4 regions of the Bacillus sp. DJP31 genome follow, and region 3 is predicted to be linked to each of the others. Evidence: predicted binding sites of a transcription regulator. Region 3 holds the regulator's gene; each other region holds the start of a gene.

Region 1 (8,267 bases), on a different contig from region 3:
ACATGCATCAAGCATAGCAGCAACCCGATAACAGATGCTGTTACAAAAATCATCCATCTACATACTGCTGGAGATGAAAAATATCCACTGTCAGGATTGACACTGGCTTTAAGGGAGCTGCCCGTTCTAGCCATCCGGAAATACGCATATGAACATGCCTTTGCGTTTTTCTGGGAATCGCTTGGGTATGACGAGGTAAGCTTTGAAGTCTGGTGCGATGATATCGACAGGCTTGTGAAAGGCTATACGGAAATCCAATATCGGGCCATGAAACTTGCCATGACTGGAAACATGCGTTTAAAGGAAGAAATCACTGCAAAACTACAAGAACAGAATTTCCTGGAATTTAAGATTAAGAGAGGTTTGCAGGAAAGCTTTGAGGCGTGGTTAAAACAGAAGCATTCTCAAAATATGAAGGAGGAAATCTTATGAAACTCTCTCTCTGCACCATCTCTTTCCGACACCAACTACAGTCAATTGACCAGATTGCCCATTGGGCCCAAACACACGGATTCCAAGGAATTGAACTATGGGGTGTCCATGCCAAAAATCTGGCAGAAGATATCCATTATGGAAGTGAGTGGCTAAGCTCACATGGTCTAGAAACGAGCATGCTGAGTGACTATTTGCCACTGGATGCGCCTCTCCCTGCATTAATAGCTGAAATTAATGAGTTATGCTCGCTGGCACATCGTTGGGGAACGAATAAAATAAGGACTTTCGCTGGAAACAAGGGAAGTGCGGATATTAGCAGATTAGAGCGAATTGAGCTTGTTTCCCGCATGAAGATGCTCTGCAAAATCGCTGAAGCAGAAGGAAAGCAAATTCTGGTAGAGACTCATCCGTTTACCCTAACAGACAACCCGTCTTCCACGCTTCAGCTTATTGAGGAAACAGATCATCCGGCGCTCCGGGTAAATTTCGATGTCCTTCATATATGGGAATCAGGGGTGGATCCCCTCTATGCACTCAAACAACTGCGGCCATATATTTCATATTTCCATTTTAAGAATATTGAATCACGCAATCAGCTTTCCGTGTTTGCCTCTACTAATGTATATGCAGCTGCCGGGAGCAGGGAAGGGATGGTCTCCCTGTTTGAAGGTGCAGTGGACTACCGGCTGTTTCTGAGAGAAGCTGCCGATATGATTGAGATGGAGGCTTCACTGGAATGGTTTGGGGCGAATGTGAAAGACATTCTTGCTAAGGACAGCAAGGAAGTCAAGAAGATTCTTCAGCTTGAGAAAGCTAATCAATAAATGAAATTCATATTAATAGTAAAAGCTCAGAGATTCTTGTCTCTGAGCTATTTTGCGGTTTGGAAATATTTAAATATAACAATTTTAAACAAATGTTTGATTATATCTTATATTGGCGTTATAGCGGTGGTGTTTAAAAGTGTTCGTAATTTTTCAACCGTTTTCGCATGGAATATCAGGATAGAAAGCGCTAAAACCCTTCCATACACTATGATGTACCAAGAAAAGGGGAAACCGGTACATGAAAAGTGAGGATGATAAAGAATGATGTTCCAGAAAAAGTGAAACAGGTACATGAAAAGTAGGGTTCGCGAAGGATGATGTCTCAGAAAGAGCAAAACAGGTACAAGATAAGTAAAGTTCACAAAGAATGATGTGCCAGAAAGAATGAAACAGGTATATGAAAAGTAGGATTCGCAAAGAAGATGTACCAGAAAAAGCAGCGTGCCAATAGCATTTCTCTTTTGGGGGATACCGAACATATGGTGGCGAGGGTAAATCTGGTCGATGAAGGGAATTAATTAGAATGTAATATCGAGACATCGCAGGGGATACCAATTCTGTGCTGCCTTTTTGTCGATACAGGCTAAGTTTAGTTCCGCTTTTCTTCAAAGCAGCCCACAACCATACCTTTCCATCCATCCTAAAAGGCCCCTCACTCCATTTTCCAGCTCACGACATACTCCGTATTCTCACTTTACCGCTTCAGCTCCGGTTCCTCTATTTTCCAGTTCCCCTTTATATGGGGTTCAGCCAACATTTTAACAAAAAATATACGCTTAGGATGTTCAGAAGCAAGAAAAGCGAGTTTTCCCGACTCTAAGGTCCGAATGTCCTATAAACTTCATTAGCGGTCATCATGCAGTCTGAAATCAGATTGTTACGTCCACTAAGGCTGTCAGGAACGGGGTGAATCTGCTAATGCTTAGCGTATAAAACCGTCAAAATGTTGGCTCTACCCCTATATTTAGCTGAACATAGATAAAGAAATAAGTTAACAACATTATCAGATAAGGAAAAGCCTCATAAATCCTTCGTTGGTGGGACCCCAGATATAACGAATGATGACGGTACTATAATCAAATTCATCACCACTAAACTAAAAGATCAATTCCATATATACTAAGAAAAGCATGGATCCATATAGGAAACCATGCTTTTTTTACATAAGGCATATTTTGGACATTCCATAACCCTTGTATGGAGTAACTCTTTTCTATGGATTGTAAGCTTATTATTATCACTTAAACGACTATAAAATCCTTTATCATAAAGTAAATGATTGTCATAAATATCTCCAGAAATAAAATCTGAAGGTCTAAAAGCATCATAACCTAAAAAGGTTTCTCCACTTTTCTCGATAAATTCAAACAAACCAAGCATTACATTAAGTCCAGACTTTGCATACTCATATCTTGTTTCTGCGTTCTTTAGAGGGTTTCTCATTAACCCTAGGGACTCTAGGTTTTGTAAAATCCTCAATCTTAGCTTCAATTACCTCAATTTCGTTCGGAAAGGTTACCTCAACATAAACATTGTTAGCTATAGCCTTACCGGTATTGCTTAGCTCAATTTTAAAAGGAACTCCCATTTCAGTTACTCTAATGTATATCTTAATCTCTTGATTATAATTTTTTACTTTCTCAATCTCATCTATCAAATTAGAATTATATTCATTCAATTCTTTTTGATCAATATGTTCTCTAAGGTAGTCAGGAACCAAAGTTTTGTCTATTTCAATAGGTAAATTAAGTGATTTATTTGTAGATTTCTTATAGTATAAGTCAAGTGGTTTCTGCTCATTAATGTTTAACTCCAATATAGGAAAAGCCTTCTCTTGTTTTTGCTTTAATTCATCAAATTCAGCTTTTAACTCCCGATTTTCTCTGCTTGATCCCGCTAACTCTTCTGCAACCTTTGGGGAAATTGCTTGATTAGCTCTAACCCAACCTACTCTCGGATATCTCTTAATAGTTTTGGAATAGCTAATGAAATCCTAGTTGCTAGCTGGTCGGAATTGCTCCAAAAGTTAACCATTTTACTACCTGTGGCTTTTTCTACAAACTTCACTAATTCTTCTCTTTTTCAGGGTCATCTTCCCGTTCAAAAGGTTTAGTAGAAGCATCTCTGTCCATCACAAATGCTAATATTGGTATTCCTTTTTCTTTTGCATAATCGTATTCTTTCACAGTATAACTAATCCCTTCATCACTAACAGCACTATAACGATGCCTAACGGTTTTTATTAAACCAGTCTAATAGAAAAAGTTACTACTACCAAAACTTAAAACCCTTTGAACCAGGCGGTGCATGTTCAATCATATCCATGACCGGGAATGTGTAAGCAAATAAGATTAAGGCAATCGTGATCGAGATCCAGAGTTTCCAGTTTTCGAGAATTTGTGGAGTCTTCTCAGCATCTTTATCTACTTCTCCAATTGGGAATTCCTCGTGTCCGGTTGGTGTTACAAAAACTAATTGAGTGACAATGTACATTAATAACAAAATAGCAACAAATAAAATGGTTCCTCCGAATGCCATGACAACATGATAAGGGATCCAGGTCAAAGCCTCAGGATGGTCTGTATAGGTTGTAAATGATGTTCTGCGTGGGTTCCCCAATAAGCCTGTTGTATGCATCGCACCCGACATAAAGAACATTCCAACTACCCATAATATAGTTTGTACATTGGCTAGTGCATTTAATTTCTTCGTAAAGGTTCGTCCAGTTAAATGAGGTATTAACCAGTAGCCAATCCCAAAAAATGTTAGGGCAACTGAAGTTGCAACCGTTAAATGAAAGTGACCTGTAACCCATAGGGTATTATGAATAACTTGGTTAAGCTGGTTACTAGCATTGATAATTCCTCCAGCACCTGCCGGAATAAAAATTAGCATCCCCATAAAAGGAGCGAAGAATCTAGCATCCTTCCATGGTAGCTTTGTTACCCAACCGAATAGTCCTTTTGCTCCTTTTTCACGTCCATAAATTTCAAATGTAGCAAAGAGTGAGAAGGCTGTCATTAAGGATGGAATAATTACCATAAAGGTGAGTACAACTTGAGTGTATTTCCAGATTGGGCTAATACCGGGCTCTAGGAGCTGATGGTGAAAACCAACTGGAATTGAAAATAGTATAAAGAGTACAAATGAAAGACGTGCTAGTGAATCGCTAAAGATTTTACCTCCAATGATTTTAGGGATAATAGCATACCAACACATATAAGCTGGGAGTAACCAGAAGTATACTAATGGATGACCAAAATACCAGAATAGTGTTCTACTTAATAAAATATTAATGGTTTCAACCCATCCAAACGACCATGGAATGAACTGAAATAGGACGGTTGCTGCAACTCCAAGTGTCGCAATAAACCACATCGTCATTGTAGCAATAGCCATAAAACTTAAAAGAGGAGACAATTGTCCTTTGTTTTCTTTTTTCCATGAAGAATACGTATGAATCATACCAGCAAAGCTAATCCAGCTTCCAACAACTATAAGAGCTAATGCGATATAGTACCATGGTGATGCTTGAAGTGGAGCGTAAAAGGTATAAAGAACAGTTGCTTTATTAAGTAAAATTAAGACCGTACCTAAAACAGTACCTATTAGCATCACATAGAACCCGATCCAGCCAAGCTTTCTAGAAGCAGCTGTTAAATCATTTTGGGTTCTCGCTATACATGCATATAAAAACCCGATAATAAAGAAAGTTGTAAAGATGAGTCCCAATAATACCCCGTGAGCTGTTAATAACTGATAATACCCAATACCTGCTGGTAAGGTAAGAGAACCACTTCTTACTAATGTTTGAAGTAAGCCTGCAAAAGCCCCGATGAGAAGAGCAGTAAAGGCAACAACCAAATGAATAAGTACTAGTTTTGAATCTTGTTTTGACAAGCGCATATTATTCTACCACCTTAATTTTCGTTCCCATAAGTTGATGACCAATTCCACAATATTCATTACATAGTAAGAGATAGTCTCCTGTTTTAGTAAATACCTGAGTATAGGAATTGATATGCCCTGGAACAATCATCATGTTGACGTTTGTTCCTGCTAAAGCAAATCCGTGAACAACATCCTTACTAGTTACAACAAAATGAACCTTCGAGCCTTTTGGGATCTCCACTTCACTAGGTCTAAAGGTAAACGCTTCAGCCACCATCGTTAACTGGTATTCGTTATCCCCAATTTGTTTTAAGCCCGGCTCATTAAATGGCGGAGTTTGATCAACAAGCTCAGGATCTATGATTGTTAAATCACTTGGTGGAATATGGTCCATCGCGAATGCGGTAAAACCTATGATAGAAAGAAATATTACTATTGTTGCTCCTCCGAGCATTAACCAAATTTTTTCGTATTTATGAAGATGCATTTAAAAATCACTCCTTTTTCTCTATAATCTTTGAATAAATAATGCATAAACAGTTATCCAGGATAAAACAATAAATGCCCCTAGTAATAGTACTGAAACAAATGTCCCTTTCAGGTTTGACTCCTTTTCGTGTGGAACTTTAACCGGTGTGTCTTTCTTCACACTTGGTTGCATAAAAACGCCCCTTTCTCATGTTTAGAAATTTAAACAAATCATTGGTCAACTCTAAGTAGTACTAAGTTGAGCGGGATACATAGCTATATTCTAGGGGAAAAAGGGGTTAGTAGGTTGTGATAAAAATCACAACCTAGCACTATTTAATTTGACAATCCTGTTAACAATGGAAGTGGTTTTTGTTTTAGGTTGTTTTCGTTACTAATAACCGTGTCTGTTGATTGCAACTCCAGGATGCTCGCTTTCTGTGGGGCGCGAGAAAGGATGGTTATTTTCACTACTTTCGCTACAATCAACATTTGTTTAAATCTTGATTCTTGCTAAAAACAACATTCTTTACGAAAACAGCCTTGTCTTAACTGTATAAGGTTAAACTGATAAAGGATTTTCTTACTAAGACACATTTTTGTCAAAAAGGATATTGTAGTCTGTGAGGAATATCACTGGTTAATTGTTTTTGTTTCGATAAAATGAAAATAAATAGAAGAGGGGTGATCATTATATTCTCGTTCGTAACGGCATTCGTCATTTTAGCGAGCATTATGATAATTATTACGATGGAGCTTTCGTCCGATTCTGATGAAGGCGATGAGCCATTCAACAAGTCAGTCTGACTAAGGTAAGAAACCTGATAATGAACTTATCAGGTTTTTTGCACCTCTATTTTGAAATGAATTATGAGAAAACTAAAATGAAGTAGGATTCAATTTATTGAATAAGGGATTTATACTTGTGAAAATGAGTGTATTCCCTGATGTTTTTTCAAACAAAATTAGGATATATTTACACAAAATAAATAAAATGGAGAGAAATATATGACACTTCTTAGTGCTAGAACAATGTCAAATGTGATTCACTCAATAGAGGAAGAACATAAAAGAATTGCTCATGAATTACATGAAGGTATAGCACAAACCCTATATAGTGTTTATAGTGGTTTACAATATATTGAAAACAAAACAGAGGATAAGGACTTGTGTAAATACACGAGCGAAATGACTTTAATGATTGAAAGAACCATTGAGGAATTACGTTGGTTCTCCATTGACCTCTATCCAGCATCACTTAGCTTACAAGGAGCGTTTGCTGCGCTTAGAGCTTATGCTACTATATATACAAAAACATATGGTATTGAAATTCAACTACTTGAAAATGATACAAAAACTACAATTTCTTCCTTTCAAGAAACATTGCTATTTCGTATATGCCAAGATATGCTAAAAGCAGCCGCAGTCTATTCGGAGACCGAAAAAATAACGATTCTATTTGAGTGGAACTCTTATAATGTGAACATTACTATTTTCATAAAAGGAATTGGTAAACAGATTATCCAATCACGTGAATTTCAAGAAGAGATAAAAAAGGCAAAAGTAAAAGCACTTCTAATTAATAGTGAAGTGACACATGGATATAAAGAAGAAGGCGAAATATCAATCATTATATCCATTCCATCGGGGAAAGAGGTGATAGTAGATGATAAGGGTCTTATTAGTGGATGATCATGCTGTAGTAAGAACAGGTTTGAAAATGTTACTGAACTCAATTGAAGGAATGGAAGTAGTTGGGGAGGCAACAGAAGGTGACGAGGGTATAAGAAAAGCTAAAGAACTTTTGCCAGATGTTATTCTAATGGATCTAAGCATGCCACATGGGAAGGATGGGTTACTTGCTACAGCGGAGATCCAGCAACTTCTGCCACAAGTTCATGTTTTAATACTTACCATGCATGACGATGAAGAATATTTATTCAGAGCAATTAAAACGGGTGCCTCAGGTTGTGTATTAAAAAGTGCACCACATGATGAGCTTGTTAGGGCAATTCAATCTGTATCTGTGGGATCAGCGTATTTATATCCTTCAGCGACAAAGATGCTCATGAAAGAGTATGTAGAAAATTTGAAGCGCGGCGTAAATAATGATACGTATTCACTTCTTTCTGACAGAGAAAAAGAAGTGCTGACGTTAATTGCAAAAGGGTTTTCAAATAAAGAAATAGCAGAGCATTTATTTATCGGCGTAAAGACTGTAGAAACGCATAAAGCAAAGGTTATGGAAAAGTTAAAGGTGAGAACTAGGCCAGAATTAGTAGAATATGCAGTGAAAAAGGGGTTATTGAGCTACGGTCTTTAAACAATAGAATAGAGTGATATAATGGAATTCGAAAATCTAATGAAGCAAGCCTACCATAATCTGTACGACTTAATAAAGTGTGATTTTATCGGTATTGCCTGTCACGATAATAAACAAAAAGAAATAGGTTGGAATTATGTAATCGGTAATCAAAACAATAAATGCACACGAATTACAGTTCGTTATGGGAAAGGAATCGCTGGTCAGGTTATTCAGACAGGAAGACCAATGCTTATCTCTTCTTTCCCGAGCAAAGATATGAATGTGATAAATTTCCCTATTTTATTAGCAGAAAAGCTAGTTACTTCTTTTGCTGTCCCCAT
Region 2 (8,267 bases), on a different contig from region 3:
TTGGATCTTCCTCTTCTACATGCTCATCCTGACTTTCTGGTTCTTTTTCTGATTTATATTTGTAGTTATCATCTGATTCAAAGGTCTTCCCTTGATAGCCATGATAGCGGTATAGCTCGGGATTCGTGTATGATTTGGAATCAACATCTGCATGATTCACCCATTCTAAATGCGTGTTCGAGAAGGTTAACCGACCTAAATGCGTGGGCTTTAATAGCTTCTCATACTCAGATTCCGTTAGCTTTGGAGCCGTATCCTGCACTTCCCTTACCCACTCGTCAAAATCAGCCTGAGTTTGAGAAAGAACTTCAAATTCCATTTCCGTGAACCCTCGACCATTAAAGTTCGAATTTCTACCCAAATAAGATCCTGGGTTATCAGCGACTAGGTACATTTGTGTTTCCATCTTACTCATCGCATACTTCTGACCACCTAGAGCCGGTACCCAGAACGATTGCATCGTACTAGCTGATGTTAATTTAAAGTCAATTGGCGTATCTTCAGGAATATTAACGTAGTTTACAGTCTCAATTCCAAGTTCCGGATAACTAAAAATCCATTTCCAGTCTGCAGACGTCACATTAATCGTAACCGGCTCCTTTTCCTCAAATCCCTGTGGAACCTCTTCAAGGTCATATAACGTTGTAACCGTTGGAATGGTTAAAGCAGCTATAATGAGAATTGGAATACCTGTCCAGATGATTTCGAGCATCGTGCTACCATGCTCTTCTGGAGGCTCATAATCCATGTTCTCTGGTTTTTCACGATATTTCCAAACGATAAATATAAATAATCCAAACACAACAATAATAACTAGCAGCATCCACATCAAGGACCAGTTGATCAGTTCCATAATGCTTCTTGCTACTGGACCCTGTGGCTCAAAAACAACCATATTTGTTTCACAGCCGCTTAGAAAGAGAGCAAGCATGAATGTTGAAAGTAAAATCATGTTCCTTTTTAGCTTCATTGTTTTCACATCTCCTTATAGAGGAAGAGTATTGTAAACGAATTGTGAAGATTGTTCAGTATTTCACAAACGTGTCACAAGTAAATAGAAGTTTGTTAAGTAATTCACAAACTTGATGAAAAATATAGATTGCTCATCTTTTCACAAGCCACTTGAAAAAATATATTTCCTAGTCAATTTCAGCTAGGATTCGACTTTGTAAATGAATTGTATCACATACTTCCTAGAAAGGCTGTGACAGAAATTAGTACAGATTGTGGCGAAAAAGTGAAGTTGATATCCCATTTTGTGTAGAACATGCACAGAATGTTTTTTTGTCCACACAACCTAGTCATTCTCCTTTTGTTTGATGGTTTTTAGAAGAAAGTCCCATTGTATTGGCCAAAACTACTTATCCTTTAGAAACTATCCACTATTTTATAGTCAACTCTCTTTCAAAGATCAAAAGGGAAGTGATTGGCTCACTCCCCTTTCTAATTATTCCTATTTATATAATTAATCCTCATCCTTAATGTCAATATCCTCTGGAATCGGTTCATTTAACACTTCTTCTACCAATTTTTTATACTTCTCCATTTGCTCGATGTGCGAGTTAAATTGGTCTTTATAAACCATATACTGCTCACCGTCATGTATGGCACGTACTTTTCGTTCCTGAATTAATCGCTCGAGAGCAGATTCTGATAATGATAGGTACTCGGATGCTTCTTTAATGGTTAGGTACATTTGATTCTCCTTTAACTTATTCCTTTTACTTATTTTAATGCAAGTTAAGTATTTAGAGCAATCAGTTCTTATATCTCATCCCTATCATGAATTCTCAATTGCTGTTTTGCAAACTCTCTGTATAGTGCATGTGATTCATATAGTTCCTCATGTGAACCTACACTTGTTACCCTACCTTTTTCTAAAAAAATAATTTGTTCGGCTTCCACAATTGTTGAAAGACGGTGAGCAATCACAAGTGTTGTACGACCTATCATTAAGTTCTTCAAAGCTTCCTGGACAACAATTTCGGATTGACTATCAAGACTTGAAGTGGCTTCATCCAGCATTAGAATTTCAGGGCTTCGTAGAAGGGCTCTTGCAATGGCGATTCGCTGGCGCTGCCCTCCTGATAGCTTGATTCCTCTTTCTCCAACCTCGGTTTCATAGCCGCTTGGTAGGTCCAAAATAAATTCATCCGCATAGGCCATTTTCGCAGCAACTTTTATTTTCTCTTGTGGGATGACTCCTTGTAATCCGTACGTAATATTATCTCGGATTGTTCCGGAATAAATAGGGCTATCTTGTGAGACATAACCAAGAAGTTCGCGCCAGGACTTTAAGGAATAATTGGTAATTGATTCTTTACCAAATTGAATTTCACCTTGTAGAGGTTGATAAAACTGCTCAATCAATGAAAAAAGGGTCGTTTTCCCGCTTCCACTTGGACCGACAATCGCTGTTACTTTCCCCTTTTCAGCTGTAAGGTTTATATCTTTTAAGATGGTTTCAGAGGAATCGTATCCAAATGAAATCCCTTTGAAATGCAGTGCCTGCTCCTTGAGCGTGACAGACTTCCCCTCATGTAATTTTTCTTCTTCAAGATTAAGAATGGACAACACTTTTTCAGTAGCTCCGACTGTTTTCTGAAACTGAGTGAGAAAGACGATGATTTGCGTAATTGGCATAATAATTTGAAATAAGTATATAAAGAACGCGGCTAATTCACCAGCCGTCATTGCACCTGATGTAACACGGATTCCACCAAATCCTATAATGTAATGAGTACGAGTATGATGATAATAAAGGAAGAAATAATAGGTGACAAGATGGCATGTATCGTACCTTCCTTTATTCCTAATGCATACAATTTTTTAATCCCTATTTGGCCTTTCTTAAATTCATTTTCTTCTGCATTTGAAGCCTTTTCAAGTCGAGCCTCTGATAAAAAATTTGTAATATTTGCAGAAAAGCTAGCCGCCTCAGTTTGCATTCCCTTCGAAATTTCTGTCATTCTCTTACCTACAGGAATCAGAAACAGCAAGGAAATAGGGATAATTGAAAACATCACAAGTGTGAGTGGCCAATCTAAATAAAATAAAACAATGATCGCCCCTACAACAGAAATAATCCCTGTGATAAAGCCTGTCAAATGCTCTGTAATTAAATCTTTAATTACACCTGTCATTAGTCATTCGACTAACGGAGTCACCTGTTTCATGAGAATCATAGTACGGAATTGGAAGTATAAGTAGCTTCTCCCAGAGACGTTCTCTCAGTCTAGCAATCACATGCTGTCCGACCCGAGCCAAAATATAGACCGATACGCCCCCTGCTATTGCTTGGAGGAAAAAGGCAATTTTAATACCTGCAATGACTCCTTTGCTTAGTGAATCTAAACTAAAATTATCGATAATTTGACTAGTTAACAATGGGATTCAAGTCCAGCAATCGTGGTAAGCAAGCTAAGAAATAGTGAAAGGCCGAACAGCCATTTAGGTTGGTTCCGTTGCTTTAAGTAGGGTAATTAGCTGTTTCCATTGACCCTTTTCATAGGTAGGTTCCATGGTTTAGTCCTCTCCGATTGAAAAATCCAGTATTTCCACATTATAATATGATTCCAATGGCTTTGTATAAGGATATGTATGTGGGGGATATAAAAAGCTCGGTACTCATTGGTTATGTGATCTAAGGTGAGACTAGTGAATTAAATCTAATCAAAATCTGAATAGCTTCGAATTTTCGGTTTTCCAAAACCGGATCAATTACCCCTAATCGCGTAAATTCTTGTTTAGATGACAAATCTACTAAATAGACCTTACTTTTTTCTGAATTCCTACCTTGTTTCCATGCAGAGGAATGTAAATCTCATCTAGTTAAGTGAGCTTTAGAGAGATTATGATAGGTTTGCGGTTTGTCTAAATCATATATAAGCGGAAATCTGAATATGTAAGCCAAATTCAGGATTTGTGATCCGTTTTTCATTTTTTTAAGCCGAAGTTCAAATATATGAGCCGAAACACTACATTTATAAGGAATTATACATAATAAACCAATATCTTCACTGAGCACCAGAAGATACACCAACATAAAAGTCACGTAAAAATTCCGATTTAGTATTTAGTAAAAGGAGATCCCAAGCACCTTGTCCATTCAAAAAGAAAGCAAGCTTAAAAATTCAGCTTGCTCAAAGATTCTAATAAACCCTTCTACGGTTGTTTAGTAATCAACTATCACCAAATCCATCCAGCAGCTTTGCATATTAGAAAGACACGCTTCATAAAACAATTCTGGACAGCCTGCACTCACTGCAACGTTGTGATGGGGGTCTCTACTAGTAAGTTCAAGGTCCAAATTTCCATATTTCTATCAATGGCAAGATCAACTCCGAAGTTTCCATAATGATAAAATGTATCTAATTTAGCTGCGAATGTAATAGCAATGGCTGCCATTTTACTTCTAAGTTCCGCAGACTCATCTTTTGTCATTTCATATACTCGAAGTAAGGTAGTTTCCCCAATCTCAATAGTGCCTCCACTCGCTCGATTACTTAAGATGCTCTCCTTTGGACCTACCTTGCAAAAAGACCTTTATCCTTCTTAGTCTCCGGTAGAATCCTTAACCACAATCATACGAAAATCAATTTTTCTTTTTTGATGCGTTGTTATGTCTAATGCCTTCTGGATTATGAATTCATTTTCCCTTAATCTACTTTTAAGAAACTCAGATGCTAGATTCCAGTCCGAAAAAGCATGTTCTTTGTTTTGCCCTTTTTTTCTATATCTCAGGAGAAACCCATTTTTGTTTGTAGAGAGTTCCATAATTCCTTTACCTAAGCTTCCGTTTTTCGGCTTGATAAAAACTTTTTGGCATTTTTTTAATAAATGATACACATCAATAGTGTCTTTAAACAAGATCGTTTCAGGTAAATGTTTGGCCAGTTCAGGATTAGGTTTGTAACCATTCATACATATCCCATTTAGTAAAACGATAGTTATTAAATATCTTCTTTCCAATTAATGATTCAAAATATATTCTCCATTTTTCATTTAAAGAAACTCGACTAAAAACTGCACCAGGTTGCGGGTATATACCCCTAATCCAATCTCCTTTATCTGGGTCATATAAATAACCTTTAACAGTCGACTTCTCTTGATCCACTCCAGATAAAGAAAAAGCTTTGATTGTCCCACCAACTTGATCAAAGTGATGAATATACCTCTTTAACTTGCCCTCTATTCCATTTACCCACTTTTCTGAACTAGGAAGTAAAATCCCTATGAAAGGACCTAGAACAAGTTCAGCATTATGGTAAATTAACTCATACCTTCTCGACTCACTAATAAACAGTTTGTTCATAAGATCCTCCGAGATCACAGGCTCCCGTTCAGTTCTACTTTTAGAAACATTTACGTTTACCTTTTCTGTAAGAATTCCATGTCTCAAACGAATAAGGGCCCTTGTCGGAAATAGTAAGCCGTTTGGCTAGGAATTTGGGGATAATAATCACATTTTTAAGTTGGGTGTTCTTCTTTATTGCATAAGCTTCCATTTCTCATGCACCTCTATCATTATCTTCTCTTTTATTACTATATGTGGAATTCAATGAAATGCTTTTGCAACTAAACAGAAACTTGTTTCTAAAGATTCTTAGATTTTGAGTAAAATAAGAACCCAACTTATTAAATATAACGGCCCTCATCTTTGGCGGTTCATTTTTTAAATCGTTTTGTCTGTAAAATAATGACTATAATATATCTAAAATGGTACTATTATGATAATCTCAAGCTTGTAAAAGGAGCTATCTATGAAAATCCATTATGAAATACTAGAGGAAGACTATGTCGCTTTTAACTTGCATCATGCACGTCATTCGGAAACAATCAAACGTTCACTTAAAATTCAACGCCTCATCGGTCCCCTACTTTTTATTGTGATGCCATTTCTATTTGCCCGTGATGACCAGTTACTTTTTATGATTATGCTCGGGATGATGACTTTACTTGGATTTACTTGGTTTTTTCTCTTTCCGATATTTATGAATAAAAGCATTGAGAGAACAACGAGAAGGATGATAAAAGAAGGGAAAAATTCCAATATTCTAGGCAAACGAGAGATGACCCTTACGTCCGAGGGGATTTTTGATGAAGGTGAGACAAATTCAACAAAATCACAGTGGTCTACAATCGAAAAGTTCATGGATACAGACGATTACTTCTTCATTTATAACAGTTCTGTAAGTGCCTATATTGTTCCCAAGCGTACCTTTACTAAAGAAGAGGATCGAGCTGAATTTGTGAAGTTTATAGAACAATCTATAAACAAAGGGGCCTAACCATGATTGAACAATTCACAATTACCATTACCCCATTCAACCGAGAAAGAACGGAACGTGTGTATGTCCCAAACAATTACGGTGAATCAAAAAAGGCATATTCTGTACTCTACATGCATGATGGGCAAAATTTGTTTCGTGATGAGGACGCAAGCTTTTGGGGTGTCATGGGGAATCGCTGATTATCTAGAATAAGGAGTCAAAAGTTGAGGTGATTTCTATGAGTACAATTAGTCACAAAAAGGGAAATCAGGATCAATTTTTACTTATGTCTATTTTGCGACTCCTCACACAGGCCATGTTAATTGGTGTGAAAGCAGGTTTGGACAGAGGGTTCAACATTCTTGTATGCATGGCTAGCTGTTATATTTTTTTTATTCTGTGACAAATTTACTGATTTGGCTTTGCATTGGATTAACCGAAATAAACTGTCACTGGATTCTTATCGTCGAAACTCTTGTAGTACTCCATCTTTTCACAATCGTACAGTACGGAGTCTATTATGGATTTTTCATGGTCGGGCTCGTTACGGCTTGTTTGTTTTTTTCTACGCAAACACAGGATTATTTATAGCCTTTTCTATGTGGTACTAGGTGTACTATTTGTTATTTTTCATAATCCTGATTCTGCCATTGTTAGAAGGGGAGTAACTGAGCCACTGTTCAAGTGAAGATTTTGAGATAAAAAACGCATGGATTGTCCATGCGTTTTAACTGGAGCCATTTAAGAAACTTCAGTCTTCTTATCCTTTGACTGTATCAGAACTACACCAGACTTTTGTATTCTTGCTGTCTTTATCTTAGTGAAAAAATAATAATATTTATATCCTACTATTAGAAGCAGCATGATTCTCACCATGATGTTATCCAACATGATGAATGGTATGGCAATCATCATATCTGCTGACAATAGTATCGTCATCTTTTGCCTTAAGGTCATGGCTCTGTCTCTGACAAATTCCTCTAAATGCTTTTTATATAGTTTCGTTCCTTTAAACCAAACTTCAAACTTCTTCGATCCCCTGACAAAACATACAGAAGCCAAAAGTAGAAATGGGGTTGTCGGAAGTAGCGGTAAAATAACTCCCAATATCCCTAGGCCCATGAAAATAAAACCTAGTGTTATATATATAAATTTTCTAATGTTTTTAATATTGCTCACACTCCTTGCAAACTACTGTTTCTATCATAACATGTTCCCCTATTTTTGAGCAGGGCAAATCCTTTCCAGTCGCGGTTTCATAACTTTTCCAAAATATGATATAGTAAATAGGATTCAAAGATTGAAGGGAGTTTTTTTAAGTGACTAAGCATGAAGAACAGAAAGCACTACCACCTAAAACTTGCGAGATTGATCGTCTAGTTACTATGCCTGACGACGTAAATAAGGTTCTTGAAGGCAAGAAAACGGCGACACGTAGAAATGGAAGATATGCCGATGTTGGAGAGATTATGGTCTTAAAAGATAAAAATTTTAGAGTGGACAGTGTGTATTCACAGTCTCTTGGTGAATTAACGGACGAGCATGCTCGCCATGAGGGATATGAAACGGTTGATGAATATAAGGATTCTATTCTTTCCTATCACCCAGGAATGCCATGGCTTCCTCATATGAGAGTATGGGTGCATGAGTTCAGCCCAATTAACGAGTAGAGGGAAATGGATTTACTTTATCGAATCTTACTTTACATTCATGTTATTAGCGTAATTGCATCGATCGGGCCATTCTTTATTCTATTTCCAATTGTAAAGAAGCTAAGAACAGCCATTGAACCTGAAATGAGTGCCTATTTAGATACATTTCGGTTCGTTGTGTGGCTCGCAAAGCATGCAGGTCATGTGCTCGTAGTATCAGGCATTCTACTTGTTATTTTAGGACCCTGGACCTGGGGCACACCATGGATTGTCATGACACTTATCATCCTGTTTGCTTCTTTATTATTTCTAGCGCGAGCTTTCTCGCCAACACTTCGAAAGT
Region 3 (8,267 bases):
TCGTCTACTTATGTAATGGGGGTTTCCCTTTCAGAAGATGAGCAGGTCATCGGAGAATACATAACCAATGTAAAAAAAAATCATTCGATCCGATTGATGCCTGCGATTCAGCAAGTTATGAGTGATTGTGATATTACACCTAACATGCTTCATAGAATTGTAGTGGCAAAGGGACCTGGTTCTTATACAGGTGTGAGAATTGGTATTTCTATAGCAAAATCATTGGCTTGGAGTTTAAATATACCCCTAATTGGAGTTTCAAGCTTGGAGCACTTGGCTTGGAACGGCAAGGATTTTAACGGGTATGTTTGCCCTTTAATGGATGCTAGAAGAAACCAATTGTACACAGGCTTGTATCGGTTCAATGGGGAAGTAATGATTCCCTCAATTGAAGACCAAAACATCCTAATTGATGATTGGTTAGAGAAGTTGAAAGGGCTACAAGAGCCTATTTTATTTATTGGAGCAGATCTACCCATGCATCAATCCATTATACAGCTGCATTTAGGAGAACAAGCCGTATTTTCTCCTTATATTGATTGGAATCCAAGACCATCGTTACTCGCTTATATCGGGTTAAGAAAAGAAGCAGAGCCCTTACACTCCTTTGTACCAAGCTATCTTCGTTTAGCAGAAGCTGAAGCGAACTGGTTGGCTTCCAATGAGTCATCTCATTAAGGAGGTTAGAGAAATGTATATATCTTATAGATTAATGACCTCAGCAGATATTGATCAAATCATGGTGATAGAGCTTGCTTCATTTGCGGTGCCTTGGAGCCGTGAAGCATTTTATAATGAGATGGTAAATAATCCTTATGCGACTTATGTTGTCATGCAGGAACGTGACCAAATCATTGGGTATTGTGGATTGTGGGTTGTACTAGAAGATGCACATGTTACAAACATTGCGGTTCTCCCTGCATATCGGGGAAGGAAGCTAGGTGAAGGACTATTGAATCAATCAATGGAGCTCGCAAAAGCATTAGGTGCAGAGCGATTATCATTAGAGGTACGAGTTTCAAATACGGTGGCTCAATCGCTATATCGTAAAATAGGATTTGAAAATGGAGGCATCCGAAAAAATTATTATTCAGATAATGGCGAAGATGCCTTAGTTATGTGGGTGAATATACATGAAACATCAGATCATATTAGGAATTGAAACAAGCTGTGATGAAACGGCTGTTGCCATAGTTAAGGATGGAAGAGAAATTCTTTCAAATGTAGTGGCCTCTCAAATTGAGAGCCATAAACGATTTGGTGGAGTAGTCCCTGAGATTGCATCAAGACATCATGTGGAGCAACTAACGATAGTACTAGAAGAAGCAATAAAGGAAGCCAATGTTACGTTTGAAGATATTGACGGCATTGCCGTAACTGAAGGTCCTGGGTTAGTTGGAGCTTTGTTAATTGGAGTTAATGCGGCGAAGGCCATTTCATTTGCACATAACATTCCACTTATTGGTGTTCACCACATTGCAGGCCATATATATGCCAATCGCTTTGTAACAGAATTTACTTTCCCATTACTAGCATTGGTTGTCTCTGGTGGACATACTGAGTTGATATTGATGAAAGAACACGGCTCGTTTGAGGTAATTGGGGAGACAAGGGATGATGCGGCTGGTGAGGCCTACGACAAAGTGGCGAGAACCTTAAACCTACCATATCCAGGTGGGCCACACATAGATCGTTTAGCACATGTTGGCGAAGTGACCATTAAGTTACCGCGAGCGTGGTTAGAACCAGATTCTTATGATTTTAGCTTTAGTGGATTAAAGTCAGCGGTAATTAATACACTTCATAATGCGAAACAGCGCGAGGAAGAGATCAAGCCAGAGGACTTAGCTGCTAGCTTTCAAGAAAGTGTCATTGATGTGTTAGTAACGAAAACGATGAGAGCAACAAAAGAATATGGGGTGAAGCAAGTCCTACTTGCTGGTGGAGTTGCTGCAAATAAAGGCCTTAGGTCTAGTCTCGAGTCTAAATTTCAGGAGCTTCAACATGTCGAGCTAGTCATGCCACCACTATCATTATGCACAGATAATGCAGCTATGATTGCGGCAGTTGGAAGCATAGCCTATGAAAAGGGAAAACGGGCTCAATTAGACATGAATGCAAACCCAGGACTAGAATTAAAATCTTTTTAAAGAAAAAACACACCTTCTATTGATGAATCCATACTACAAGATGGGGTTCATAAGAAAGTGTGTTTTTATTTATTTGCCCTTAGGTTCAATACTTTGTTCAGCAGTATTCAGGAGTTCAGTAGCTAAGTGAGATAAAGAACCTGTGGATATGCTCATTTCTTGAATAGAATCGACAATGGAATCAAGATCTGTTTTATTTCGATTGAATAATTCGATATATTGATCAATCTCCATTTTTACCGTAACAAAACCACTCTTTACATTATTAATTTTTTGAAAGGAGGCTGTTGTTTTATCATTCATGACTACCATTTGTTCTACTAGATTTGAAACGGTGTTATGACTTTCAACTGTTAAGGAATGAATATTGTTGCTTATTCCTTTTGATCCTTCAGCAAGCTTACGAACTTCACTTGCTACAACGGCAAATCCTTTTCCGTGCTCACCAGCACGAGCAGCTTCGATTGAAGCATTTAAGGCTAATAAATTGGTTTGATCCGCAATGGACTCGATTTCTTTTGTCATACTAGTAATGTTTTCGGAAATTTTCTTTAAAGAATTCATACTTGTAATAGATTCGTGCACTTGAGTTATGACTTCATTGAAGGAGTGTAGCATTTGATCCATTTGTTGTTCGTTTTGATTGGTTAAGGTAACTAGATTTTGACTGCTTTTTTGTGTATGTTCTGTTTCTTTTCTAACTTGCTGTGCACGGTTACTTGTTTCTTGAAGGGAAGCCTCTGTTTGTTCGACGGAAGCTGCGACTTCTTGGCTAATAATTGTTAGTTCTTTTTGAAGTGCCTTATTTCTATCGTTTAATTCATTAACCTCTTGGATACGCCTGTTTACATAATGTCCAGCGACTAATTGTGCATCAAAATTTAATACATGAGTAACAGATAGCAATACTTTTGTCAGTTGTGCAGGATCCGATTGAAAGTGTTCAACAAGCTTTGGTAATACAAGCGTTTGAACGGCTGAATAGGTAGCAAGGAACCAATCAAGTGGCAAGCTTTGTTTATTATGTGTTGCCCCAATTCGTGAGCGCATTTGTAGGTATTCTTCGTTGATGTCTCCACTAAAAACACTTCTAAAATAAGCAACAAAAACAGCCTTTAAGCGTTCTCTTGTAGTCTTTTCTGCAATCATTGTTAGGGTTTTACTTTCATATAAATGATCCAATACTTTTTCTAAAACTTCATCTAAAACAGCAAGAATAGCAGGCTGAATCTCTTTTAAAGTTTGTAGGTGCTCAGAATGGAAGTCCATATATCGTAAACGCTCGGATAATTCAGGCTGACTTAATTGAATAACCTTTTTATGCTCATATTCCATTGTTGCTATATAACTTTGTTGCTTAGCTTGTAACTTCTTGAACAACATTTAAATTCCCCCTAGTGTCTAACATTTTAATAATATCATAGATGATAGAGTATGTTTTATCAATTTTCAATGTGTTGAAATAAAGAGAATATTGTCGATTTCCTGTGGGTATGTGGAAAAGTAGATGTGCATTATGTGGATAAGACTAAATAGCCCTTTATAGACAGCTGTTGATATTGTGGATAAGATTGTGGATATGTGGATAAAAAAAAGCCGACGACTAAACCGTTGGCTTTTTAAGTGTTATATAAGGGAAATATTTCTATTTATAAGAGTTTTATAGCAAAGTGCAGAGAATTTATCCACAGCTATGATTTAGTTTTCTCTAACAATTGCTCCCACTCTTCCATTAGTTGTTCAAGTTGATTATTTGCTTTGTTATTTTCTTCATTTAATTGTGTAACCACTTCATGAAGCTGAAAAATTTCCGGGTCACAGAGCTTTTCCTCATTTGTGGTGATTACTTCTTCAAGTGTGGCTATTTCTTTCTCTATTTCTTCAATTCTTCGCTGTCGCTGTCGTTCTTGCCGTTTGATTTCTTTTTCTTCCTCGAAGCTACGTTTCTCTTCTTTACTCACAGGTGTGGTAGTTGTCAAAACAGATTTCTTTTCTAATTGCTCTATATCTAATAACAGTTGTTTTTTCTCAAGATAATAATCATAATCCCCAAGGAATTCTGTTGCACCAAGTCGCTCCAATTCAAGCACTTTTGTCGCAAGTCGATTGATGAAGTAACGATCATGGGATACAAAAAGAATCGTTCCTGGGTAATCGATGAGTGCATTTTCTAGAATCTCTTTACTATCTAAGTCCAGATGGTTAGTTGGCTCATCTAAAATCAATAAATTTGCCTTTTGCATCATAAGCTTAGATAATGCTAACCTAGCTTTTTCACCACCACTTAAAGAGGAAACTTCCTTAAGAACGTCATCTCCTGAAAATAAAAAGTTCCCGAGTATGGTTCGTATATCTTTTTCAGGAGTAAGTGGGTATTCATCCCATAATTCATTTAAAACGCGTTTATTTGATTTGAGGTTGGCTTGTTCTTGATCATAATACCCAACTGTTACATTGGATCCAAAATGAACAGAGCCAGAGCTAAGTGAGATTTTGCTGATAATCCCTTTGAGTAAGCTTGATTTTCCAACCCCGTTTGGACCTATTAAGGCAATGCTATCACCACGCTTGAGAGAAAAGGTAACGTGTTCAATGGTTGGATTTTTTTCGTCGTAGGTTATGGCTACATCATTGACTCGAACAACATCATTGCCGCTTTGACGGTCTATATTAAAATGGAAGCTTGCCGATTTCTCATCACCAGCAGGGCGATCCAGAAGGGACATTCGGTCTAGCTGTTTCTTTCTGCTTTGCGCACGTTTCGTTGTGGAGGCCCTTGCCATGTTTCGTTGAATAAAGTCTTTTAGTTTAGCGACTTCGTCCTGTTGCTTGTCAAACTGCTTGACGTCTCGTTCATAGGTTTCTGCTTTTTGAATCAGGTATTTACTATAATTACCGTAGAATTTATGGATGGTGTTTCTTGATATTTCGTAAACTTGTCCTACTACTTTATCTAAAAAGTACCGGTCATGTGAAACGATTAGGATGGCGCCAGGGTAGGAGCTCAAATATTGTTCTAACCAAGAGAGTGTAGCCATATCCAAATGGTTTGTCGGCTCGTCCAAAATTAATAAATTAGGCTTTGTTAAAAGCAACTTACCTAAGGCAAGTCTCGTTTTTTGACCACCACTTAGTGAAGATATGGAAGTAGTCGTATCAAAGTGAGCAAAGCCTAAGCCATGAAGAACTGAACGGATGTCAGATTCATATTGGTAGCCACCGTTTTGTTTGAATTGCTCTTGTAGCAAATCATATTCTTTTAACACTCGATTGTAACGAGTTTGATCCTCATAAAGAGCGGGCTCACCCATTTGTGTTTCCATTTGACGAAGTTCTCTTTCTTGTAACTTCAAATGAGAAAAAACTGTAAGCATTTCATCCCATATGGAATGATGAGTATCTAAGCCTGTATGTTGAGCTAAATAGCCAATTGTGACGTCCTTTGGTTTAATGATTTCACCACTGTCTTGTGAATGTATGCCCGCAATGATCTTTAGAAGGGTTGATTTCCCGGCACCATTTCTACCAACGAGAGCAATGCGATCCCTTGATTGTACTTCAAGTTTTATATTCGATAAAATAAGCTCAGAGCCAAAGTATTTTGTAATTTGATTGAGCTGTAATAAAATCATGGTATTCACCTCGAGTTTCCTATTATTAGTGTATATATTTTTTAGGAAACGAGCAACTAAAGAGATGATGGGATTTCACAATTCCTAAATTGTTCACAGGTGCAATTCGTCAAGCTTGAGGAAATAGTGTATAGTCATAGTGAGGAAAACTGACTTGAGGAGGGTTTCGTATGTCTGAATTCACACACTTTAATGAACAAGGCCATGCGAAAATGGTCGATATTTCTTCTAAGACAGACTCTGTTCGAACAGCTATAGCAAGGTCTAGTATTGAGGTATCTGATGAAATCTATCAGAAGATCCTTCACTCGAAGATGGAAAAGGGAGATGTGCTAGCTGTTGCGCAAGTAGCAGGTATCATGGCGGCTAAACGTACTCCTGATTTAATTCCGATGTGTCATCCTATACCAATTAAGGGTGTTAACCTATCGTTTAATTGGGAGCAAAAGGGTAGCAATTATGTATTACTAATAGATGGTGAAGTAAAGACAAAGGGCAGTACAGGTGTTGAAATGGAAGCTCTAACAGCCGTTTCAGTTTGTGCCTTAACAGTCTACGATATGTGTAAAGCGGTTGATAAGGGCATGATTATTGGCCCCACCTTCCTAATGGAAAAAACCGGAGGAAAGAGTGGAGACTTTCATCGAGAGTAGAATAGATGGGTGATAACTAGTGAATCAAGAACAAACGAAAATACCACAGGCTACGGCTAAACGGTTACCACTATATTATCGTTTTTTAAAGAATTTATATTTATCAGGGAAACAGCGGGTTTCATCTGCAGAATTAAGTGAGGCTGTAAAAGTAGACTCAGCGACAATCCGAAGAGATTTTTCTTATTTCGGAGCCTTGGGGAAAAAAGGATACGGTTACAATATTCAATATTTATTGACCTTTTTCCGGAAAACATTGGATCAAGACGAGGTAACGAAGGTTACACTAATTGGTGTAGGTAATCTAGGAACTGCTTTCTTAAACTATAATTTTATCAAAAATAATAGTATGAAAGTAGTAATGGCTTTTGATATTAATACCGGCTTAGTGGGGAATGAAATAGGTGGAGTTCCTATTTTTCATTTGGATGACCTCGAAACACGATTAGAAGAGAATGTATCTATTGCCATTTTGACGGTACCTGCCCCAGTGGCACAGCAAATTACAGACAGACTTGTCAACCTAGGGATCAAGGGAATACTCAATTTTACTCCAGCGAGGATTAATGTTCCACAGGTGGTTCGAATTCATCACATTGATCTTGCAGTAGAATTACAATCATTGGTTTATTTTTTAAAGAACTATCCATTAGACTAAGCAAAGGTTTACGAAAAGATCCTAAACTAAAAGGAGGTGGAAGAGATGGTTGGACCAGGAAGTCTCTTATTAATAGCGGGTGTGGCTGTTCTAATTTTTGGACCGAAAAAGCTACCTGAACTTGGTAAAGCAGCGGGTAATACACTACGTGAATTTAAAAATGCAACTAAAGGTTTAGTAGATGATGATGAAGATGAAAAGAAAAAAGAAGGTAACAAGTAAGGTTAGGATGAGAATATATGAATCAAAATGAGATGTCCGTATATGACCATATTGGTGAACTAAGAAAACGACTTGTCATCGTGTTTATTTTTTTCGTCGTCGCCTTCGTAGGGAGTTTATTTGTAGTCGAGCACTTTATTTTATTCTTGCAAAGAGCGGATGAAGCGAAGGAATTGACGATGAATGCATTCCGGTTAACAGATCCTATTAAAATCTATATGGAATTTGCGTTCATTATTGCCTTTATTGTGACGTTTCCAATTATATTGTTTCAATTGTGGGCTTTCATTAGCCCAGGATTGTATAAAAAGGAACGTAAGGTTACATTAAGCTATATTCCGATGTCCTTATTTTTGTTTTTAGCAGGACTATCCTTTTCTTATTTTATTTTGTTTCCCTTTGTCGTTGAATTTATGACTCAGTTATCGGATCGACTAGCTATTGAGCAGGTCATCGGGATCAATGAATACTTTGAGTTCTTATTTCAGTTAACACTACCTTTTGGTTTGTTGTTTCAACTTCCAGTCGTGATCATGTTTTTAACACGGCTTGGAATTGTGACACCAGCTTACCTGTCAAAATCCAGAAAATATGCTTACTTCGTTTTACTTGTCATTGCGGCCTTTATTACGCCACCCGAGATTATCTCACATTTGATGGTATCAATTCCTTTGTTTATCCTTTATGAAATTAGCATTTTAATCTCCAGAGGTGCTTACAGGAAGAAAATGAAGGCAGAGGTTGCTGAAATTGACGAAGTTGAAAAATAAACATGAAAAAACTCCATTTTTAAAATGGAGTTTATTTTTTTGCCTTTTTTATTTTTCTGCTTAGTGCAAACATTCGAATGGAAACACCAAAATCAAAGGTCGCCACAAGAATTAATACGATCGTATAAAAATTCCAGATGGTTTCAGTTTTATTTTGAATAGCTAGAACCGTGAAGACAATC
Region 4 (8,267 bases), on a different contig from region 3:
CGCTGCTGATACCATTTGCATTGCTTTTGTAATTTGACTTGTCTTTTTTGTAGAAGTAATTCTGGATTTTATATCACGTAAGGATGCCAAAGGTTTTCACCACCTTTTTTAAAATACCTAAAAGCATGTTTGTTTATGTTTTCACATGGCTTCTGTAAGTAGCTAAGTAACATAGAAATGCTACTTAGCTGAATCTATTACTCAGAAACAACGAAAGTATTTTTGAAGTTGTTTATCGCATTCGTAAAATCCTCATCGCTTGGTAGATCTTTCGTAGCTACGATGTGGTCAAGAAGCGCTTTGCTGTTATGATCTAACCATATTGAATACTCATCTTCAAAACGAGTGATGTCTGATACAGGGATATCATCTAAGAATCCACGAGTTAATGCATAAAGGATGGCAACCTGCTTTTCAACCTTTACCGGTTTGTTTAAACCTTGCTTAAGTACTTCTACAGTACGAGCTCCACGATTAAGTTTTGCTTGTGTTGCTTTATCAAGGTCAGATCCAAACTGAGCAAACGCTTCTAGTTCACGGTATGCAGCAAGGTCTAAACGTAATGTTCCAGATACCTTCTTCATCGCTTTAATTTGTGCAGATCCACCTACACGAGATACAGATAATCCTGCATTGATCGCTGGACGTACTCCCGAGAAAAATAGATCAGATTGTAAGAAAATCTGTCCATCCGTAATTGAGATTACGTTTGTAGGAATGTAAGCAGAGATATCTCCAGCTTGCGTTTCAACAAATGGAAGTGCAGTTATAGAACCTGATCCTTTTGCATCAGAAAGCTTAGCAGCACGCTCTAGTAAACGTGAATGTAAGTAAAATACATCCCCTGGATATGCTTCACGACCCGGAGGACGCTTTAATAGTAATGAAAGCTCACGGTATGCAGCAGCTTGCTTTGAAAGATCATCATATACGATAAGAACATGCTTACCATTATGCATGAATTCTTCTGCCATTGTTACACCCGCAAGTGGAGCTAAGTATTGTAATGGAGCTGGCTGAGATGCAGACGCAGTCACAACGATAGAATAATCTAATGCGCCATTCTTACGTAATGTTTCAACAACTCCACGAACTGTTGATTCTTTTTGACCGATCGCTACATAAATACAAATCATGTTTTGATCTTTTTGGTTTAGAATAGTATCAATAGCTACCGCAGTTTTACCTGTTTGACGGTCACCGATTACTAATTCACGTTGTCCACGGCCAACCGGGATTAGAGCATCAATTGCCTTAATACCTGTTTGTAATGGTTCGTGTACTGATTTACGATCCATAACTCCTGGAGCTGGACTTTCAATCGGACGAGTTTTTGAAGTCTCAATTGGACCTCTTCCATCTACTGGTTGTCCAAGAGGGTTAACGACGCGACCAACAAGTGCATCCCCAACTGGTACTTCCATGATACGGCCTGTACGACGTACTTCGTCACCTTCGCGGATTTTCTTGTATGGACCTAAGATAACAATACCTACATTATTGTCTTCAAGGTTTTGCGCCATTCCCATGACACCATTTGAAAATTCTACAAGTTCTCCAGCCATGACATTGTCGAGGCCATGAGCACGAGCGATACCGTCACCAACTTGGATAACTGTACCTACATCATTCACTTCAATTTCAGACTGATAGTTTTCAATTTGCTTTTTTATCAGCGCACTGATTTCTTCTGCTTTGATGCCCATGAAATTCACCCCTATCTACGTTCTATTAGTCAATAATTCACGTTCAATACGTGCTAATTTTCCACTTACACTTCCGTCATAAATACGGTTGCCTATACGGAGCTTCACTCCGCCAATTAAGCTTTTATCAACGATGTTTTGAATACGAAGAGTTGATTTGCCTACCTTTTTTGCAAAAGCTTGAGATAGTGCATTTTTCTCGTCTATTGTTAATTCTCTTACCGAGTAAACCGTTGCCTCCGCAATTCCTCTTGCGTCATTTGCAGCTTCTGTGAAGAAATCTACAATGCTTATGATAATTGCATGGCGGTTACGGTCGGTTAAAATCAGTAATGTATTTATAACAGGTGAAGAAAGGTTAGAAAAACTTTCCTTCACGATCAATTTCTTTTTATCTTTTGTAACCTTAGGATTGTTAAAAAGAGTGATTAGTTGCTTATTCTCAATAAAAACTGTTTTAACAACAAGAAGTTCTTGTTCGACTTGATCCAAAATGTTCTGCTCTTTAGCAACTTGAAAAAGTGCGATTGCATAACGTTTAGCTATTGTTCCATTACTCATCGCGCTTCTCCTAGACCTTGAGTGTACTCACTAATTAGTTTTTGTTGATCTTGCTCATTCAGTTCTTTTTCAATTACCTTAGAAGCAATAAGTACAGATAATGAAGCTACCTGCTCGCGCAGTGCAGAAACTGCTTGGTCTTTTTCTTGTTGAATCTCTTTTATTGCAGAGTCTTTAATGCGAGTTGCCTCAGTGCGAGATTCTTGAATAATGGAATTTCTTTGCTCTTCACCAAGCTTCTTTGCATTTTCAATTAATCCTTGTGCTTCTATGCGTGATTGCTTTAATAACTCTCGTTGTTCTTCAACTAACTTTTTAGCTTCTGAATTACTTACTTCAGCTGATTTTATTTCATTAGCAATCCGGACTTCACGTTCCTTCATAATGCCCATCAAAGGATTAAATGCGAAATAACGTAAAAGTGCTAATAGTACTAAGAATACAAATAGCTGAAATAGGATATCGCCCGTGTTTAACCTAAACGTACCAGCTTCTGCAGCTAAAATAAATAGATCGGGATTGAATGGCATATTGCTCACTCCTTTCAAAAAGTTCGGTGTTTTTCGACTTTTATCTATCGATTATGTCAAGAATATTCACTATTTTTACATAAAGGAATGGCGAAGATTCTCTAGTAGAGACGACTTCGCCACTATTGAACATTATTTTACAAAGCTTAGTTTTGACCCATTACCATGAACGCTACTACTACTGCGATGATAGGAATCGCCTCTACTAATGCTACCCCGATGAACATTGTAGTTTGAAGTGGAGCACGTAACTCAGGTTGACGAGCGATCCCTTCAACTGTTTTACTTACGATCATCCCGTTACCAAAACCTGCTCCTAATGCTGCTAAACCAATTGCAATTGCTGCTGCTAATGCACCCATTACTAATTCCTCCTTATAATATAAAAAATAAGTTAACTGTTAAAATTTATTTTAATGGTCATGACTAACTTTGTGTGCCATATAAACCATCGTTAACATGGTGAAAATAAATGCTTGTATTGCTCCAATAAATATACTAAATGCTTGCCATATTATCATTGGAATAAAAGCCATGACTGTACCGACTACCCCAGAGAAGAAATCTGTCTCATAGCCTGCTACTGCTAATCCAGCAAGTAATCCTAGTAAAATCTCCCCGGCGAAAATATTTCCATAAAGACGTAGACCTAATGTTAATGTGTTTGAGAATTCTTCAATAATCTTTAAAGGGAATAAAAATGGCATTGGTCTAAAGAATTCTCGACCATATTCCTTTGCCCCTTTAAGCTTTATACCATAAAAATGTGATAATGTAACAACCATTACTGCAAGAGTAAGTGTAATGATCGGATCAGCTGTTGGAGATTTCCACCATAAGGTATGTGTAGTTTTATCTATAATAGCAAACGGCAACCCTATCATGTTTGCAACAAATACATACATGAGGAGTGTCATCCCTAAGGTCAGGAATCTTCCACCTGTTTTCCAATCCATCGTACTATTAATAATGTTTTTGACAAAATCCATGACCCATTCAATGAAGTTTTGTGCTCCAGTCGGATATAAGGATAATGAACGGGTAGCTAAAATAGCTATGATTAACACGATGACAGCAGTAATACTTGTCATCATAATATTGGACCAACTAAATAGTAGTCCAAAGAATTCAACAGTAGGAGTTGAATGACCCAATTTGTGTTCACCTCTTTTCCCTGCTACTTAAAAAGTATTGGATGATAATATCTATCATAATGACAATATAACTTGTCATTAATCCCAGTATTGCTCCGGCAATGTGAATGTATGCTGGAAACCGGAGGGAAATTAAAACAACTAGGGCCCCTGAAGCTAGCCTTGTAAGTGTACCCAGTGATGCTGTACCTTTACCTTCTACTATAGCTTTTCCCAATCGGTCGATTTTCCTTACCATTACCCACAGATTGTAAAGACTCAGAATCGTTCCTAGTAATAATCCTAAAAATATAGTTTGATAAGGGGTAAAACCCCAACCAAGTAAATATAAAGAACACAAATATAGCATGTATTTTCTATATCTAACAAAGATGTCTTTCAAATCAATCATATGTACCTATTCTCCTGAGAAATATTGGCGTATTAATCGCAGCAAAGCATAAACACCTGCTGCAAGGCCTAGCAAGAGACCTATGATTAAAAATAGTGGGAAGGTACCGACCATCTGATCGATCCAGCGTCCAAGAAAAATCCCAACGAGGATTGAACCTACTAGTTGCGAAAGAATGGCAGACATTAAGGCCATTGCATGAAATGGATGCCGGTTTTTTTCGGGCATTTTTTGTGTTCCCCTTCGGCAACGACAAAGTCGTTTTTTCAATCTGAAGATTCAAACAAAACCTTGTTAGAATGCGCATGAAAACCTTATCACTTTTCCCTTTGTAAGCATACAATAGGGCATTGTCAATGTCAACGCATATCAGGTAAAAAGTTCACAAGCTCGCCTTTGATTGTTTTCAAATTGTTCACATTTATTTTTGTAGACATATCACTATATGAATCAGCTATACAGCTACATCCCTCACACTATTTTTTTTCTAAAATTGTAGATTCATTAATAGAAATTGTTACCTCTATCGTGTCCTCTCTCCCTTTATTCTTCGCGAAAACTAAACCTTTATAGACTCCCTTTAAACCAATCTCCTCTTTAGTTAATTGTTTTTTTACGATTCCTCTTGAAACGTCCTTCGCAAAATCTAAATATTTTATAAAGCGAAAAGTGTCTGGGTCATACAAAGCGATTCCAAATTCTTCTGCTCCTCCAGGAAGGTATGCTTCATAGAGATATGTTTCCGGGGAATCACCTTGACCGAACTGGAACCCCATAATTCGTGGATAGTCAGGTTCTTCTATTACAAATATATAAGGGAGATGTATGGGATTTCCCTCTTCATAAATCGTTAACCAATTAGAATGGATTCCTTCTTTTATAATAGAGGGGGTTATATCTAGTGACACGGTAACTTTTTTTTGCTGCTTTGGTGGAATACTTAAAGAGGATGGCAGTTTCCATTGTAGCCCATTCTCTGATTTGGGTAGCTCAAATGAATAGGTTTTCTCCTCGTTCGATTGGTTATCGATTGTAATGGTTACCTTTTTCTCTTTTCGTGTTTCCTCATTATGAAACATACCGAATGAAAAAGAACCTGGATAAACGAGTGTCTCTGCACGCACTGCTTTATCAATTTGTATTCGACCTGCGCCTTGTTCAATAGGAGAGTAGTAACCTTTTTCGTTACTTAGCCGCTTTGCCGTATTCATAAGTGCAGCTTTAATTTGATCAGGGTTCCAGTCTAGATGAGATTGTTTGATGAGAGCTGCTGCCCCAGCAACATGCGGAGCTGCCATACTTGTCCCCTGTAAGGATTCATATCCATTAGGGATCGTACTCTTGATATTCACGCCTGGTGCTACAACATCTGGTTTTATATCCCAAGTGTAGGTTACAGGCCCTCGAGAGCTAAAGTCAGCCATGCTATCTTCTATCTTTTTAAAACTTGTTTGGATGTAATTTGTTTTTAGAAGCGAACTCTTTAAATCATCCCCATCCTCTTTTGAAATAGAAACGACCGGAACCAATGCATCGATTTCCAATGCCCCTGCAAAATTACCTTTTACATTGTTATAGATAATTACACCTATAGCCCCTTTTTCAACAGCATTGGCTACTTTTTCTGTAAAAGGAATGGTTCCTCGCTCAACTAATGCAACATTCCCCTTTACATTTTCGGTAAAATCTTTTAAAAACCCTTTACCTGCGTCAACAAGCTTTTCCTCTCTCGAGAAATCCCATGGCTTCGCTCCTTGCATAGGTGTGAGTTCTATCTCACTCTTATTGCTACCCATTGTAAGAAAAGGTACCATTATAGGAGGTGTAGATGCCCCAACTGAAATAGCCTTTTGGGCAGTGCCTGGTGAACCTACCGTCCACATCTTTGGACCTGAGTTTCCACTAGATGTCACGGCTACTATTCCTTTTTCTACGGCCTTATTTAACGCAATACTTGTTGGCCAGTCTGGACCGTTTACATCATTTCCTAATGATAAGTTGATAATATCTACCTTATCTACTATAGCTTTTTCAATTGCGGCAATAACTTGCTCCGATGTCCCCATCCCACCAGGACCAAGTGCTCGGTACGCAATAATTTCAGACTTCGGCGCAACACCTTGTATCTTCCCATTTGCCGCAATAATACCAGCTACATGCGTGCCGTGCATCGTCGGAAGTCCTTGCTTGGATTTCGTCTCCATCGGATCACGGTCTTGATCAACTAGATCATATCCTCCTTTGAAATTTCGACGTAAGTCAGGATGAGAATAATCAATTCCAGTATCAATAATTCCTACTTTAATTCCTTCACCTGTTAATCTATGATCATGTACATCAAGATAGCTTCTAATCTCTTCTGCACCAATATAAGGCACACTGCGCTCAATGGTTGCTTTATATTGTTGGTTTGGATAAATATTTTCCACGCCAGGCATCTGCCTAATTTGCTCAATATCCTCCTTTGTGCCCGTAAGAGAAAAACCATTAAAAGCTGTCTCAAATTCAGTCTTGAGAGAAACAGAGGATAGGTTCTTAACCTTTCGGAGAACCTCTTCTTTACTTAGTTTATCGGTAGAAACAATAACAGATTGTATTTGATTTTCTTCTATCTCTGGTAATGGAGGATGAAGGGGAAATGTAAACAAATCACTCAATGCATACGTACCAGGCACAGTTAAAAACACTAACATAATCGATAACGAGAACACATTAACAAATCTACTCATCTATCCCACCTCTTACCCTAGCTTGTGCCGCAACAACCAGTTCCATTCCAGAAAATAGAACGTTTTAACGCTTTAAAGGAGTGGGGGCCAGGCCCCCACTCCTTTAAAGCGTTAAATTAATCACCTTATTGAAAAGTATAGTAAATGAGAATGTCTCCTATCTAGAATGCCAAAGAAGAAGGGGAATGTTTCCCCTTCTTCTTTTATGTCATCAATATTATTACCTATTACTTTGTCCCAAATAATCGATCTCCGGCATCACCTAGGCCTGGTACGATGTAGCCGTGGTCGTTGAGCATTTCGTCCATTGCCGCTACATAAATATCAACATCTGGATGCTCTCTTTGAACAAGTTCTACACCTTCTGGAGCTGCGATAATGCACATTAATTTAATGTTTTTCGCTCCACGCTTCTTTAAGGAGCGGATCGCTTCTGCGGCTGAGCCGCCTGTTGCAAGCATCGGATCTAATACGATGAAATCTCTTTCTTCGACATCACTCGGAAGCTTCACATAATACTCAACGGGTTGCAAGGTTTCTGGGTCACGGTATAAGCCTATATGTCCAACCTTTGCAGCTGGAATCAACTTTAGAATCCCGTCCACCATCCCAAGCCCAGCACGAAGAATGGGGATTAAGCCTAGCTTTTTACCCGCTAGCACTTTCGACTTCGCAATGGCGACAGGTGTTTCCACTTCTATTTCTTCAAGCGGAAGATCTCTTGTGATTTCAAAGGCCATCAAGCTTGCTACCTCATCTACTAACTCGCGAAACTCCTTCGTTCCTGTTTTCTTATCACGTATGTATGACAATTTATGTTGAATTAATGGATGGTCAAAAACGTAAAGTTTGCTCATTTTCTACAACTCCCTTTCTACTACACTTCCATAGATTTTACAGAAAAAGCTATCGTACTTCAAGCAAAGCTATTTTTTTATTACAAAAAAAACAGACCCTCATGAGGCCTGCTAATTATTAAGCATATAAAGGATATCTCTTTGTAAGCTCTAACACTCGCTTTGACGCTTCTTCTAATGTAGCATGATCTTCTGGATTACGAAGTGTTAAGGCAATAATAGATGCAATTTCATCCATCTCCGCTAAGCCAAATCCTCTAGTTGTTACTGCCGCAGTCCCAATTCGGATGCCGCTTGTAACGAACGGACTTGCAGGATCAAATGGAATGGTATTTTTAT

The links. Region 3 encodes Rex, which represses fermentation and respiration genes when NADH is low (regulators of the CRP and FNR family bind a similar motif). Its sites were predicted from a motif close to TTGTGAAATATTTCACAA; they were not measured.
Region 1: a site for Rex is predicted at 5,929-5,946, ahead of ACOI1C_RS15110 (cytochrome c oxidase subunit 2A). Genes of this name have one in related genera too.
Region 2: a site for Rex is predicted at 1,063-1,080, ahead of qoxA (cytochrome aa3 quinol oxidase subunit II). Genes of this name have one in related genera too.
Region 4: a site for Rex is predicted at 4,746-4,763, ahead of ACOI1C_RS07190 (AtpZ/AtpI family protein). Genes of this name have one in related genera too.

The regions. Positions count from the first base shown of each region.
Region 1 covers NZ_JBMERO010000017.1:6,860-15,126, forward strand. The annotation lists gene ACOI1C_RS15080 (DUF6005 family protein) at 1-432, shown strand, start outside; gene ACOI1C_RS15085 (sugar phosphate isomerase/epimerase family protein) at 429-1,259, shown strand; gene ACOI1C_RS15090 (hypothetical protein) at 2,382-2,705, opposite strand; gene ACOI1C_RS15095 (hypothetical protein) at 2,668-3,078, opposite strand; gene ACOI1C_RS15100 (b(o/a)3-type cytochrome-c oxidase subunit 1) at 3,534-5,168, opposite strand; gene ACOI1C_RS15105 (cytochrome c oxidase subunit II) at 5,170-5,640, opposite strand; gene ACOI1C_RS15110 (cytochrome c oxidase subunit 2A) at 5,662-5,814, opposite strand; gene ACOI1C_RS15115 (sensor histidine kinase) at 6,630-7,313, shown strand; gene ACOI1C_RS15120 (response regulator) at 7,288-7,944, shown strand; gene ACOI1C_RS15125 (GAF domain-containing protein) at 7,966-8,267, shown strand, end outside.
Region 2 covers NZ_JBMERO010000009.1:63,635-71,901, forward strand. The annotation lists gene qoxA (cytochrome aa3 quinol oxidase subunit II) at 1-970, opposite strand, end outside; gene ACOI1C_RS10390 (excisionase family DNA-binding protein) at 1,466-1,696, opposite strand; partial or broken gene ACOI1C_RS10395 (ABC transporter ATP-binding protein) at 1,765-3,522, opposite strand; partial or broken gene ACOI1C_RS10400 (YheC/YheD family protein) at 4,261-4,923, opposite strand; gene ACOI1C_RS10405 (hypothetical protein) at 4,904-5,314, opposite strand; gene ACOI1C_RS10410 (YcxB family protein) at 5,763-6,290, shown strand; gene ACOI1C_RS10415 (alpha/beta hydrolase-fold protein) at 6,293-6,472, shown strand; gene ACOI1C_RS10420 (YbaN family protein) at 7,014-7,451, opposite strand; gene ACOI1C_RS10425 (ASCH domain-containing protein) at 7,658-7,942, shown strand; gene ACOI1C_RS10430 (hypothetical protein) at 7,949-8,267, shown strand, end outside.
Region 3 covers NZ_JBMERO010000041.1:3,021-11,287, forward strand. The annotation lists gene tsaB (tRNA (adenosine(37)-N6)-threonylcarbamoyltransferase complex dimerization subunit type 1 TsaB) at 1-678, shown strand, start outside; gene rimI (ribosomal protein S18-alanine N-acetyltransferase) at 692-1,162, shown strand; gene tsaD (tRNA (adenosine(37)-N6)-threonylcarbamoyltransferase complex transferase subunit TsaD) at 1,134-2,150, shown strand; gene ACOI1C_RS21010 (methyl-accepting chemotaxis protein) at 2,220-2,777, opposite strand; partial or broken gene ACOI1C_RS21015 (protoglobin domain-containing protein) at 3,006-3,533, opposite strand; gene ACOI1C_RS21020 (ABC-F family ATP-binding cassette domain-containing protein) at 3,842-5,782, opposite strand; gene moaC (cyclic pyranopterin monophosphate synthase MoaC) at 5,953-6,435, shown strand; gene ACOI1C_RS21030 (redox-sensing transcriptional repressor Rex) at 6,455-7,093, shown strand; gene ACOI1C_RS21035 (twin-arginine translocase TatA/TatE family subunit) at 7,139-7,315, shown strand; gene tatC (twin-arginine translocase subunit TatC) at 7,333-8,085, shown strand; gene ACOI1C_RS21045 (YdiK family protein) at 8,117-8,267, opposite strand, start outside.
Region 4 covers NZ_JBMERO010000005.1:138,706-146,972, forward strand. The annotation lists gene atpG (ATP synthase F1 subunit gamma) at 1-90, opposite strand, end outside; gene atpA (F0F1 ATP synthase subunit alpha) at 198-1,706, opposite strand; gene ACOI1C_RS07165 (F0F1 ATP synthase subunit delta) at 1,722-2,267, opposite strand; gene atpF (F0F1 ATP synthase subunit B) at 2,264-2,797, opposite strand; gene atpE (F0F1 ATP synthase subunit C) at 2,944-3,159, opposite strand; gene atpB (F0F1 ATP synthase subunit A) at 3,211-3,951, opposite strand; gene ACOI1C_RS07185 (ATP synthase subunit I) at 3,959-4,342, opposite strand; gene ACOI1C_RS07190 (AtpZ/AtpI family protein) at 4,349-4,570, opposite strand; gene ACOI1C_RS07195 (S8 family serine peptidase) at 4,819-7,071, opposite strand; gene upp (uracil phosphoribosyltransferase) at 7,299-7,928, opposite strand; gene glyA (serine hydroxymethyltransferase) at 8,047-8,267, opposite strand, start outside.